3 regions of the Pseudomonas sp. CFBP 8772 genome follow, and region 2 is predicted to be linked to each of the others. Evidence: riboswitches for the same ligand, from Rfam matches in the RefSeq annotation. Region 2 holds a riboswitch; each other region holds the start of a gene.
What was found. A riboswitch is a leader RNA that binds a small molecule or an ion and turns the genes downstream of it on or off. The one in region 2 is predicted to bind cobalamin.

Region 1 (4,243 bases), on a different contig from region 2:
AAACGCGTATTACTGAGAAGTGATTGTGTTGCAGGCAAGGCCCCGACGCGTTCGGGGCTTTTTTATGGGCGCTCGGTAAGCGTGACGGGCGCAGGCTAAGGCCTGAACACATGGGCGTGGCCGGCGCGATACAGCGAGGATTCGCTGAACACGTCGTTGCCCAGCACTCTGCCTACCAGAATCAGCGCGGTGCGGCGGAATCCCTTGATCCGCACCTTTTCCTCGATGTTCGCCAGTGTGCCAGTGACCCAGTCCTGGTCCGGCCAACTGGCGCGATGCACCACGGCAATGGGGCAGTCCGCGCCATAGTGCGGTGTCAGCTCGGCGACGATCTTGCCCAGGTTATTGACCCCCAGATGAATCGCCATGGTCGCTTGATGCCGCGCCAGATCGCCGAGACTTTCGCCTTCGGGCATGTCGGTTTTGTCGGCGTAGCGGGTCAGGATCACGCTCTGGGAAATGTCCGGCAGCGTCAGCTCGGTGCCCAACAGCGCGGCGCACGCAGCGGTGGCGGTGACGCCGGGGATGATTTCGAAGGGGATCTGCAGCGCGCGCAGGCAACGGATTTGCTCGCCGATCGCGCCATAGAGACTCGGATCGCCGGAATGAACCCGCGCTACGTCATGGCCTTGTGCATGAGCGGATTTCATCAGCTCGATGATCTGCTCCAGGTGCAGTGAAGCGCTGTTGGTCACCTGAATCGCCTGATGCCCCTCCAGCACCGCCTCAGGCACCAGCGAGCCGGCGTAGATAATAACCGGGCAGGAGCGGATCAGCCGCTGGCCTTTGACAGTGATCAGGTCTGGATCGCCGGGGCCGGCGCCGATGAAAAAAACGGTCATGGGGTGTCCTGATTGGAATTCATTTGAACGATGGTTCGCCGGATGCTTGTCGCTGAATGCACGCGGCCTACTTCTGTAGGACCGGCTTTAGCCGGTAAGGGGCCTGCATGTACACCCTCATATTTGCAGCGTGACGCTTGACGCTTTCCCGGCTGAAGCCGGTCCTACGAGGGTCCGCGGTGTGTCCGTGGGACCGGCTTTAGCCGGGAAGGGGCCTGCATGTACACCCTCATATTTGCAGTGTGACGCTTGACGCTTTCCCGGCTGAAGCCGGTCCTACGAGGGTACGCGGTGTGTCCGTGGGACCGGCTTTAGCCGGGAAGGGGCCTGCATGTACACCCTCATATTTGCAGTGTGACGCTTGACGCTTTCCCGGCTGAAGCCGGTCCTACGAGGGTACGCGGTGTGTCCGTGGGACCGGCTTCAGCCGGAAAGGGGCCTGCATGTACACCCTCATATTTGCAGTGTGACGCTTGACGCTTTCTCGGCTGAAGCCGGTCCTACAATTTGAGCCGGTCCTAAGAGGTTGCGCTCGCCCTGCCGGTTGCGGTTGCCAATGCAAATGTCGCGTGGGGGCTTTTTCGGCGGGGGATGACCAATGTCGCTGGCGAGCCGGTCAACCGCGTCACCATGGCCAACGCGGCGCTTTCCGCCACGCCGTAGCAGCCCGTGCGTTCAAAAGCGATCTCGGATCGATGGCTGAGCTGATCCTCGTAAGCCGCCAGGTCACCTGCGCTGAAGAACCCGACCGTCAGGCCCAGCCCATGACCCAGTTCCAGCAACCCCGCTTCATCGGCTTTGCCATCAATCGACGCCAGGGCAGCAATGTCCGCCGGGGCCAGCTGACACTCCCGCAAACCATCCTCTATCAGTTGCCGAAGCTCCAGCGCCGAGCATCCGCGCTGGCAGCCCAGGCCGACCACCCACAGCGGTCGGTCGCACGAGTCATTCACGGTCAAAGCGCGGGGTTCAAACCCGTGTGCGCCGCAGGCGTTTCACTGCGACGAAACAGCCAGGCGCTGATCCAGCCCAGGGCGATCCAGAACGCGGCATTGGTCAGCAGCGACGCAATCTTGAACTGCGCTTCAAGGGCTTCCGGCGCCAGTGCCGAATGGACCGCCGGTTGCGGCGCGCCGACCATGTGCGGCACCACCAGAATCACCGCGCCCATGACCTTCAGCAGCCAGTGTCTGGCAAATACCATCAGCGCCAGGCCCGCAGCCGTGGACGCAGCGGTGCCGACCCACCAGATCTGTCGTTGGGTCAGGTCCGCCGCGACGGTGCCGGGCAGCTCGGGCGGCAGACCGAGGGTCGGCGCCAGCACAAACACCGCATAACCGGCCAATCCCCACAGCACCCCTTCGCGCGTACTTGCCGGCGTGCGCAGGGTGTACAGCGCCGCCAGCATCAAGGCGAAACCGACCGCGACCACCAGATTGCCGCCGGTGGTGGACAGCACGCGCTGCCAGCCATCTTCCGGCTCCCAGGCTTCTTCGTTATGGACATGAGCCGCCATGGCGTCGTCGGCGTGCTCATGCATCTCGACGGCGGGCGCCTTCTCGTAGGTCTCCGCCTGCAGAATAAGCGGCGCCACCGAGAAGCTCTGCAGCAACGTCAACAACAGGGCGGCCAGCAGTCCGGTGAACCCGGCCGTTTGCGCGATTCGCTTGAACATGGCGGCGGGTCTCAATGGCAAGGGAAGGCGGAGCTGTGACGGGTGTCGTGTGCCGCGTTATGCACCGCATCGATGTGGGAGAAGCCGGCGAAGTACACCAGAAACACACCGAGAAACATCGCGCTGACGGCGGCGACAAGGCGCTGGCTTTGCGTGCTCGCAACGGCCGTCGTGGTGTGTGTGGTGGTGCCGGACGTCTGGCGGGGTGTGCTGGTGGACATGGCGCTTCCCTCTGATGTGGATTCAGCGGACGGAAAGGCGCGAAGACACCGCAGGCCAATTCCGGCAGTGCTCAACAGCGCCCGCCCACCGCGGGTTGTTATGTAACGTTGTCGGGCCGGTCTCCGGGCTCACGAGGGGCACATGTAACAGCCTTCACAGCCGTCGCGCCTTCAAGAATCGCCTTCCCATATCGCTGTGGACACAGTGGATCTGACTCTTCACTCGCTTACCGTTGCGGGGGCAGCACCGGACTGATGCACACCCGAAGGTCTGCACGCACCGGTTTCCCGTTTCACCCTGTGAAGGGCACCCGTAACAAGGTGTGTAGGAGACCACGGGCTGTTTGGCGCGTCAATCGACCCGTCAGTCGGCAAGTCAATCGATGCAGTGATCGGTGCGTCAATTGGCGCGGCAATCATTGCAACGGCGCGATTGACCGGCCTGCGGTCACTGCGTAGCCTTGCGCACTTGAGGTTCGCTGGCCGCTTTTATGAAAGCCACCGGCGCTAAGAAGGGAATGCGGTTTCACGCCGCAGCTGCCCCCGCAACTGTAAACGGACCGCTTCATTGCACAGCCACTGCGCGAGCGGGAAGGCGCAATGAATGCCAGTCGCCTGACGATGCCTGTCAGCGACCGGCCGCCGTGAGCCAGGAGACCTGCCTCGAATCGGACCGCCTGCGAGCGGCCGAGGAATTCCACTACAACCGGGCGGGGTGATCCGGTGGCGAATCGAACCGCGCGCCTGTTTCTGCCGGCCTGCGCTGTTTTCGTCCTCGTTGCCCCGCCGCATGCCTGAGGGCAACCGATGAAAACACTGGCCAAACTCCCCGTCACCATCGTCACCGGCTTTCTCGGCTCGGGCAAAACCACCTTGCTGCGGCACATGCTCGACAACGCCGAAGGCCGACGCATTGCCGTCATCGTCAATGAGTTCGGCGAGCTGGGCATCGACGGCGACATCCTCAAGCAATGCACCATCGGCTGCTCGGAAGAAGAAGCCGTCGGTCGCGTGTACGAACTGGCCAACGGCTGCCTGTGCTGCACCGTTCAAGAAGAGTTCTTCCCGGTGATGCAGGAACTGGTCGCCCGTCGCGGCGACCTCGATCACATCCTCATCGAAACCTCGGGCCTGGCCCTGCCGAAGCCGCTGGTGCAAGCCTTCCAGTGGCCGGAAATCCGCAACGCCTGCACCGTCGACGCCGTGATCACCGTGGTCGACAGCCCAGCCGTGGTCGCCGGCACCTTTGCTGCGTTCCCGGATCAGGTCGACGCCCAGCGCAAACTCGACCCGAACCTGGACCACGAATCGCCGTTGCATGAGCTGTTCGCCGACCAACTGGCAAGCGCCGACCTCGTCGTGCTGAACAAGGCCGACATGCTCGACGCGGACGCACTGGCCGCCGTCCGCGCTGAAGTCGCCGAAGAACTGCCGCCAGCGGTGAAGATCGTCGAAGCGAACCGGGGCCAGCTGCCGATCAGTGTGCTGCTGGGCCTGGGCGCTGA
Region 2 (4,243 bases):
GGGTAGCCCCCGGGTAGATACAGGCTGTCGGCGTCGGGTAATTCCCGGTCGCGGAGCGGCGAGAAGAACGACAGTTCGGCGCCCATCTCCCGTAGCAGGTCAAGGCTGGCACCATAGAAAAACGCGAACGCCTCGTCGTGGGCGATGGCGATTTTCACGCCGGTCAGCAACGGCTCGGCGGGAACGAAGTCGGGCGCGGTGAAGGTCACGGCCGGCGGCAACGTAGCGTCGCAGGTACTGGCCAGCGCGTTGGCAGCAGTGTCGAGGCGCATGTCGAGGTCATTCAGTTCACTGGCCTGAACCAGGCCGAGGTGCCGGCTGGGCAGCTCAATGCCGGTTTCACGGGACAGCGCGCCGTACCAGCGCAGGCCTTCGGTCAGGCTGCCTTCCAGCAACTGCGCGTGGCGCACGGTGCCGACGCGATTGGCCAGCACGCCGGCAAACGGCAGATCCGGCTGATACCGCGCCAGTCCCAGCGCCAGTGCGCCGAAGGTCTGGGCCATGGCCGTGCCGTCGATTACCCCGAGCACCGGCACGCCAAAACGCCGGGCCAGGTCCGCGCTGGACGGCGTGCCGTCGAACAAGCCCATGACGCCTTCGATGAGGATCAGGTCGGCCTCCGCGGCGGCTTCCCACAACAGGCGCCGACTTTCGTCCTCGCCGATCATCCACATGTCCAGCTGATACACCGGATGGCCGCTGGCGCGCTCGAGGATCATCGGGTCGAGAAAGTCCGGCCCGCATTTGAACACCCGCACCTTGCGGCCCTGATTGCGATGCAAGCGGGCCAGTGCGGCGGTGACGGTGGTTTTACCCTGACCGGACGCAGGGGCGGCGATCAATACTGCCGGGCAGTGCCGCGGTGGGCGCTCACTCACAGCTCGATGCCTTTCTGCGCCTTGATGCCGGACTGAAAGGCATGCTTGACCACGCCGATTTCGGACACGGTGTCGGACAGGTCGATCAATTCCTGCTTCGCCCCGCGACCGGTGACGATCACGTGCTGCATCGGCGGACGTGCCTGCAGGTCGCTCAGCACCTGCTCCAGGTCCAGATAGCCGTGCTTGAGGGCGATGTTCAGCTCATCGAGCACGACCATGCCGATGGAGGCGTCCTTGAGCATTTCACGGGTCACGGCCCAGGCGGATTCGGCGGCGGCAATGTCACGCTGGCGGTCCTGGGTTTCCCAGGTGAAGCCCTCGCCCATCACGTGGTAACGCACTTGTTCAGGGAAGCGGCGGAAGAACAGCTCTTCGCCGGTGCTGTGCCGGCCTTTAATGAACTGCACGACGCCGCACTGCATGCCGTGGCCCATGGCGCGGGCAAGCATGCCGAACGCCGAGCTGCTCTTGCCTTTGCCGTTACCGGTCAGGACCAGCAGCAACCCGCATTCATTGGGCGCGCTGGAAATGCGCTCGTCCATCACCGCCTTTTTGCGCAGCATGCGCGCCAGGTGGCGTTCGTCACGTTCGGGGGATTCGCTCATCTCAGCTCTCCGCTTGAGGGCAAGTGTGGCAAACGGAGGGCACAGGCAAAGACTGTCAGCAGGCACTGGGCAAAACCCGGCCTGCAGCAGAGCATCGCCCTCCGTGATGCTGTTCGATGGATCAGGCCGGTCTCCGGACTCACGAGTTGCCACAACCGTGGCAGGCCAGGCGCCTTCCCATGTTCAGCGAACACAGTGGCATTGTGCGTGGCTTTGACTCATCTACCGTTGCGGAGGCAGCGCCGGAATTGATCACACGAGCAATCGCACCGGCTTCCCTGTTTCACCCTGCGGACCTGACGGGTCCCGGGCACCTGAAACATGGCGCGAAGGTTAGAGGGTTGACTCGGGAGCGTCAATCGAACCGTAGGCAGACCGCCTCCGGCTAAACGGGATTTCACCCTGAAAGGCATACGTGCTCACCCAGCAACAGCGGATGAGCACAGTGCTCAGGAAGTCGCTATTGCCTGGCCAGGTTCGATGGCTGGATGACGCGCTTGGCATTCAGCCAGGCCTTTTGCCAATACGGCTTGTCGAGACTGTCGAGTTTGACCGTGCCGCCAGTGGCTGGCGCGTGGACGAACCGCCCTTCCCCGACGTAGATGCCGGCGTGACTGACGTGGGAGCCGCCGCTGGTGGCGAAGAACACCAGATCACCGGTCTGCAACTGGCTGCGATCGATGTCAGGCCCGCGCAGGGTGATCATTTCCCGCGTCGACCGAGGCAGGGTGATGCCCGCGGCGTCGTGGTAGACGTAGCCGATCAGGCCACTGCAATCGAAACCCGAATCAGGCGTGTTGCCGCCCCAGCGATAGGGCGTGCCGACAAGGCCGATCGCGCGCAACAGGACGTCGTCGGCAAGCGGTGAAGAAAACTGGGGAGGAGCGGACACCACAGGCCGGTAGACGACCTTGCGTGGAGCGGGCGGTGGCGTGCTGGAACATGCGGCCAGCAGCACAGCCAGGGAGGCGACGATCAGGCGAACCGTTAACGACATAAACACGACAACCTGTGCGGGGTGCAGCTTACTTTGCCGAGAGCCGGGATTGCGCGCAAGAGGGTCAGGCCCTTTTCGCGCCCGGAATTAACGGTGCTGGCGCTTGATTGTAGTCGAGGTCATCGCGGTGGTAGTTGCAGGTACCGTTGACGATGCCGTTACAGGTGCCATTGCCAGCGCGCGTTTGGCTTCGATGAACGTCTTGGCCCAGTAGGCATCGTCGAGGCTGTCGACACGGACTCCGCCACTGCGACGGCTGCTGGAGTGGATGAACTGATCATCGCCCAAGTAGATGCCCGCATGGCTGACACGGCCGCGGCCGGCGGTGCTGAAGAACAGCAGATCGCCCGGCTTGAGGTCATTGCGCTTGATGAGGGGGGCATCGATATTGATCATTTCGCGGGAAGAACGCGGCAGGCTCATGCCCGCCTCTTCACGGAACAGATAACCGATGAAACCGCTGCAATCGAAACCGGAGGTGGTCGACGTACCGCCGAAGCGATAGCGAGTGCCTATCAAGGATTTGCCGCGTTCGAGGATGCTGTCAGCCAGAACCGGCAGGCGGTAAGGCTTGTTATCGGCAAATTGAGCGAGTTCATCTTCGGTCGCGACTTCGTCATCCAGTACGGAGGATGCGTAATCAGCACGCTTGCTGGCGGATTGAGCGGTGGCAGAGTCCCGGAATTGGGGGCTTTGCGACTGTTGTTGCGACGTCGGCATCTGGGCCGCGCAGCCGAACAACAGCGTGACGAGTGCGAGAGGCACGAGGGGTGCGAAGCGGTTTAGCATGTGCACGACCGTGGCTGAAGTGTAAAGAAGCCGAGACTATGCCTTCAATCGTACCCATTTGCAAATTCAATCGAAACAAATGTGACTTACGATGTCGTCTATCACTTCTAAGGCTCTACACCTCAGAAACGCATCCATGTGCGCGGAATGATCGGTCGGCGAAGGGTTTATCTCGGCAGTAAAGCCGCCCGTCACCCGAGCGCGCAGCATGGGCTCATGAATGTACGGGAAGCTGGCGGTGGTTCCGATGCTGAGCACAGCGTCAAAACCTTTTGCCATCTCCTCCTGAAGCACATTCAATGCCAAATCCGGCAACATTTCCTGAAACAACACCACCGACGGCCTCAAAACGCCACTACAGCGGGGGCACAGCGGTGGCAGTGGTCGACTGAGGTGCTCGCTTAACTGCGGATCTACGGCGCCACAAGATTGACAGTACAGCGGCGCCAGCTGTCCGTGGATCTCGATCAGCCGTTCTGGCGGACTGCCCGCCGCCCTATGATAGCCGTCGACGTTTTGCGTCAATAACCAGCACTGGGGCTTGCGCCGCTGCAATTCAGCGATGGCGTAGTGCGCCGCATTGGGACGTCCGCCCAGGCAAGCGCTGCTCAATTGTGCGATGTACTTCCAGCACAGCGCCGGATCACGCCGCAACATCGGGCCGGACAAGGCCATTTCGATGGGCAGGCCGTCGTCGGTCTCGCCGTTGTACAAGCCACCGACGCCGCGATAGGTCGGCAACCCTGAATCCGCCGACAGGCCGGCACCGGTAATGATCAAAATCCGCGTGGCGTGGCGCAAGGCTGCTGCGGTTTGCAGGACCAGGGCCGGATCGACCACGGACTCGTTTACCAACCGAGGGTTTCTTTCAGGAAGGGAATGGTCAGCTTGCGCTGGGCCTGCAGCGATGCCTGATCGAGTTGCTCAAGCAAGTCGAACAGCGCGCTCATGCTGCGCTTACCGCGGGTGAG
Region 3 (4,243 bases), on a different contig from region 2:
GCCGACTTGGTGATCAGGAAGGACGTCAGGGCGTTGAACAGCTGGGACCCGGCAATGCCCGCCAGGATGATCTGGCCCGCAGCGGTCTGCCCCCGAGAGGAGCGGGCGAGCAGGGCGACCAGCGCAAAGGCGGCAATCGCCCCGGCAAAGGCGCCGGTGGACAGGGAGATCGTCCCGGCACCGATGCCGATGATCGCCACCAAGACCGCGCCGGTTGAAGCACCGGCAGAAATGCCCAGCAAGTAGGGGTCGGCCAGGGGGTTGCGCAGCAGCGATTGCAAAACCACGCCCGACACCGCCAGCCCTGCGCCGCAGGTGGCGGCAACGATGGCCCGGGTCAGCCGGTAATTCCAGACAATGCCCTCATCGATCGGGTCCAGAGGAAAACCCGCGGCCCACAGCTTGTTCGCCATTACCTGAACGATCACCGGCAGGCTGATCGACGTCTCGCCAATCGCCACGCCCGCGAGCACCGCCAACGCCAGTAATGCGATGGCCCAAGCGCCATGCCCGAAGATGCGGACGACGCTCGACCGGAGCATGCCGACAGACGTCATGGCGCGAGAGTGGCCCCGGCCAGCTGTTCGATACCGTCAAACAGCCGCACGCTGGACTCCATGGCGCTGGCGTCCATGATCACGATGCGATTGTTTTTCACTGCATCCATATTGCGGGTGACCGGATCAGAGCGGAGGAAGGCCAGCTTCTTCTCGTGATCGTCAGCCGGGAAGCGGCGGCGGTCCATGCGCGCGATGACCAGCACGGTCGGGTTGGCCTTTGCGATGGTTTCCCAGCCCACGGTCGGCCATTCCTCATCGGAGTCGATGACGTTGCGCATGCCGAGGGTGTCGAGCATGAAGTTGGGAATGCCCTTGCGCCCGGCCACGTACGGATCGACGTTGATGTCAGGGCTGGAAAACCAGAACACCGCCGAGACGGGTGGGTTGGCATGGGCTTTTGCCTGCGCCACAGCTTTGGCCAGCCGCCCCTGATAATCCGCGATCAGGGGCTCGCCACGGTCTTGCACATCGAAGATCTGCGCCAGCTGACCGAGGCTTTTGTACAGCGTTTCGATGCGGAAGGCTTCGAGGCGCGTGCCGTCGGCGCCGACCCGGTTGTTCTTGCCCTCGCAGTCGGACGGCAGGATATAGGTGGGGATGCCCAAGTCGCGAAACTGCTCGCGGGTGCCGACCGCGCCCTGTGGGCCGACCATCCACTCAAACTGCACCGGGACGAAATCCGGGCGTTTGCCGATCACCGATTCGAAGCTCGGCGCATTGTCGGCCAGGCGCTCGATGCCGTCGTTGAGGGCTTGGTACTGGGGCAGGACGGGGTTGAACCACAGTGACGTGCCCACGACCTTCGGGCCCAGGCCAAGGGCATAGAGCATTTCGGTGGCGGCCTGGCCGATGGTCACGGTTTTCTGCGGCGCGTGGTTGAACGTCAGCGCTTGGCCACAGTTGTCCACGGTCAAGGGGTAGGCCGTCGACGCCGCGAGCGCGGCGGTGGGCAAGGTCAGCGTGACGAACAGGGCGGCGAGGCGGCGCAGCGGCATGAACAGCGATCTCCAGAAAGCCTGATTGCTTGGCGAAGCAGGCGCTGGAAAGTCCATCCCGGCAGGCGCCCTGAAAGTGGGGGCGCGCACAGCGTGCGCGAAACGACGCACGAACGGGAGTCCTTCCCCGGACACCCCGCCGGTGAATGAATATGCTGGCCGGCAGGTCTCCTGACTGGCGCTTCATTGCCATGCTTCGGCCTTCCCGGGGTGACCCAGTGGCAAACAGGAAGCAGGGCTCGGCGCCTACAGTTGCGGGGACAGTTCCGTTTAAGCGCGATGACGCGCCCGGGATTCCCTATTAATTCCGAGTGGAAACCGGCGGCGGGGATACTAAACGATTCGGCGGGTGGAGGCGAATGCAGCGGTGGTGCGCCGGAGATGTATTGGCACCTCGCAGTAACTGGACGGACGCAACACCTGTGGGAGTGAGCTTGCTCACGAAGAGGCGGTACATTCACTTGATCTTCAGCGGCTGGAATGCCGTCTTCGCGAGCAAGCTCGCTCCCACAAGGTATGTGTTTGCAGCGCCATCGGCGTGAGCTCAACACCACCGGCTTAGAGCTTAAACGGCCAACCGACGATCTTCTTCGGCCGTGGCGTGGCGTAGGTCCGCACTTTGGAGGTCTTCAGTCCCAGGCGCACCAGCGATTCCGCCAGTGCCACCGCCGCGGTCACGCCATCCACCACGGGCACGCCAGCGCGTTCGCGGATGAGTTGATCCAGCCCGGCCATGCCGCCACAGCCCAGGCAGATCACCTCGGCCTTGTCCCGGTTCACCGCTTCGATGGCCTGCTCGACGATGGCCTTGACCGCACGCTCCGGCGATTCCTCCAGCTCCAGCACGCTCATGCCGCTGGCCCGCACCGAGGCGCAGCGCTCGTACACCCCGGCCAGCTTCAGGCGGTCTTCGATCAGCGGCACGGTGCGGTCCAGCGTGGTGACCACCGCGTATTTATGCCCCAGCAGCATCGCCAGGCTGGCCGCCGCTTCGGTGATGTCCACCACCGGCACGTCGAGCAGCTCCTGCAAGCCTTCGCGGCCATGCTCGCCGTAACCGGCCTGAATCACCGCGTCATAAGGCCCTTCGTAGGACATGACCCGGTCCATCACCGCGATGGCCGCCAGGTAACTTTCAAAATTGCCTTCCACCGACTCGGCGCCGAAGCGCGGGGTCAGACCAATGATCTCGGTGCCGGGCGAGGCCACGCTGCGGGCCTGCTCGGCGATGGTCTCGGTCATGGATGCGGTGGTGTTGACGTTGACGATCAGAATTCGCATGGACAGATCTCGCGCAGGGAACAAAGCCGGGCGTCTGGCCCGGCGTCATTGGCCACGATATCAGTCTTTGCCGGGGACCGGCGCCTGCAGGGCAATGAAGCCCTGATCGCGCATGGCTTGCCAGAAACCATCCGGCACCTGTGCGTTGAGCGCAGTAACGTCTTCGATGATCCGCGACGGCCGGCTCGCGCCCGGAATCACCGCCGCCACCAGGGGGTTGGCGAGAACGAACTGCAGCGCTGCGGACTTGATGTCGACCTGATACTGCCGAGCGATTTCCTGAATGTGCGCGACCTTGTCGAGCATCGCCTGGGACGCTTCCTGGTACTCGAAATGCTTGCCGCCCACCAGCACGCCGGAGCTGTAAGGCCCGCCGACGACGAACTCGGCGTTGTGCTGACGGGCCTTGTCGAACAGCCGTTGCAGCGGCTGGTCATGGTCGAGCAGGGAATAACGGCCAGCGAGCAGGAAGCCGTCGGGCTGGGCTTCTTCCAGGTCCAGGGTCAGTTCGCACGGCTCGACGCGGTTAACGCCCAGGCCCCAGGCCTTGATCACGCCTTCTTCGCGCAGGCGGGTGAGGGCGCGGAAAGCGCCGGTGCGGCCGATGTTGAAATGCTCGATCCAGGCATCGCCATGGGCGTCCTGGGCGACGTCGTGGACAAACACGATATCCAGTCGGTCGGTGTTCAGCCGTTTCAGGCTCGCTTCAATGGAACGCAACGTGGCGTCGGCGGAGTAGTCGGTGACAATCTTGTTTTTCAGGCCTTCGGCGAAAGGACCACTGCGCGTTTCGGTGTCGATCTCATCGGAAATCAGCCGGCCGACTTTGGTGCTCAAGGTGTACTGGTCGCGGGGGATGCCCGCCAGTGCCTTGCCCACCCGCTGCTCGGACAGGCCGGCGCCGTAGATGGGTGCGGTGTCGAAATAGCGGATGCCCTGGTCCCAGGCGGATTGAACGGTGGCTGCCGCTTCGTCTTCGTCAATGGTGCGAAACATATTGCCCAAGGGCGCGGAGCCAAAGCCGAGGCGGCCGATGATCTTGTCGTGCAGACTCATGGGGATTATTTCCTGTGCGGTGAGGCGTGTCTGGATGCGCGGCTCATGACGCCGTCTTCGCCCGATAAGGAACCGCGCGAGGAAAGCGGCGAGGCTTGTTTACTGACTGCTGATTGCCATAGGTGTTCTTGATAGTGTCGACAGGTCTTGTTGCACCTGAGGCGCCTGCTAAGCTCCACGCATTGAATAGAGTCTTCAGCAAACCTACCGAAACGAGGAAACTGCCATGCAATCTCACTCCCCCGATGCTGCGCCGCTTGCACCGCACCCCGGGCATCAGCCCGATGAGCCGGAAACGGAACTCGATGCCGATATGGATCCGGGGAACGAAGACCCGGGCTCCCAGTTTGA

Region 1: another riboswitch for cobalamin. It lies ahead of IFT99_RS24290 (CbtB domain-containing protein); the one in region 2 lies ahead of cobO (cob(I)yrinic acid a,c-diamide adenosyltransferase).
Region 3: another riboswitch for cobalamin. It lies ahead of IFT99_RS09760 (ABC transporter substrate-binding protein); the one in region 2 lies ahead of cobO (cob(I)yrinic acid a,c-diamide adenosyltransferase).

Annotation. Positions count from the first base shown of each region.
Region 1 is NZ_JACYUI010000017.1:30,755-34,997, reverse strand. Features, by position in the region: gene nfuA (Fe-S biogenesis protein NfuA) at 1-16, shown strand, start outside; gene cobM (precorrin-4 C(11)-methyltransferase) at 96-842, opposite strand; gene IFT99_RS24300 (cobalamin biosynthesis protein) at 1,361-1,795, opposite strand; gene IFT99_RS24295 (CbtA family protein) at 1,798-2,517, opposite strand; gene IFT99_RS24290 (CbtB domain-containing protein) at 2,529-2,738, opposite strand; cobalamin riboswitch at 2,836-3,068, opposite strand; cobalamin riboswitch at 3,194-3,418, shown strand; gene cobW (cobalamin biosynthesis protein CobW) at 3,546-4,243, shown strand, end outside.
Region 2 is NZ_JACYUI010000008.1:149,348-153,590, forward strand. Features, by position in the region: gene IFT99_RS17400 (cobyrinate a,c-diamide synthase) at 1-878, opposite strand, end outside; gene cobO (cob(I)yrinic acid a,c-diamide adenosyltransferase) at 875-1,486, opposite strand; cobalamin riboswitch at 1,594-1,819, opposite strand; gene IFT99_RS17410 (C40 family peptidase) at 1,947-2,483, opposite strand; gene IFT99_RS17415 (C40 family peptidase) at 2,571-3,272, opposite strand; gene IFT99_RS17420 (NAD-dependent protein deacylase) at 3,339-4,112, opposite strand; gene hda (DnaA regulatory inactivator Hda) at 4,121-4,243, opposite strand, start outside.
Region 3 is NZ_JACYUI010000003.1:659,278-663,520, reverse strand. Features, by position in the region: gene IFT99_RS09765 (FecCD family ABC transporter permease) at 1-542, opposite strand, end outside; gene IFT99_RS09760 (ABC transporter substrate-binding protein) at 554-1,555, opposite strand; cobalamin riboswitch at 1,700-1,893, opposite strand; gene IFT99_RS09755 (aspartate/glutamate racemase family protein) at 2,114-2,836, opposite strand; gene IFT99_RS09750 (aldo/keto reductase) at 2,897-3,892, opposite strand; gene IFT99_RS09745 (hypothetical protein) at 4,119-4,243, shown strand, end outside.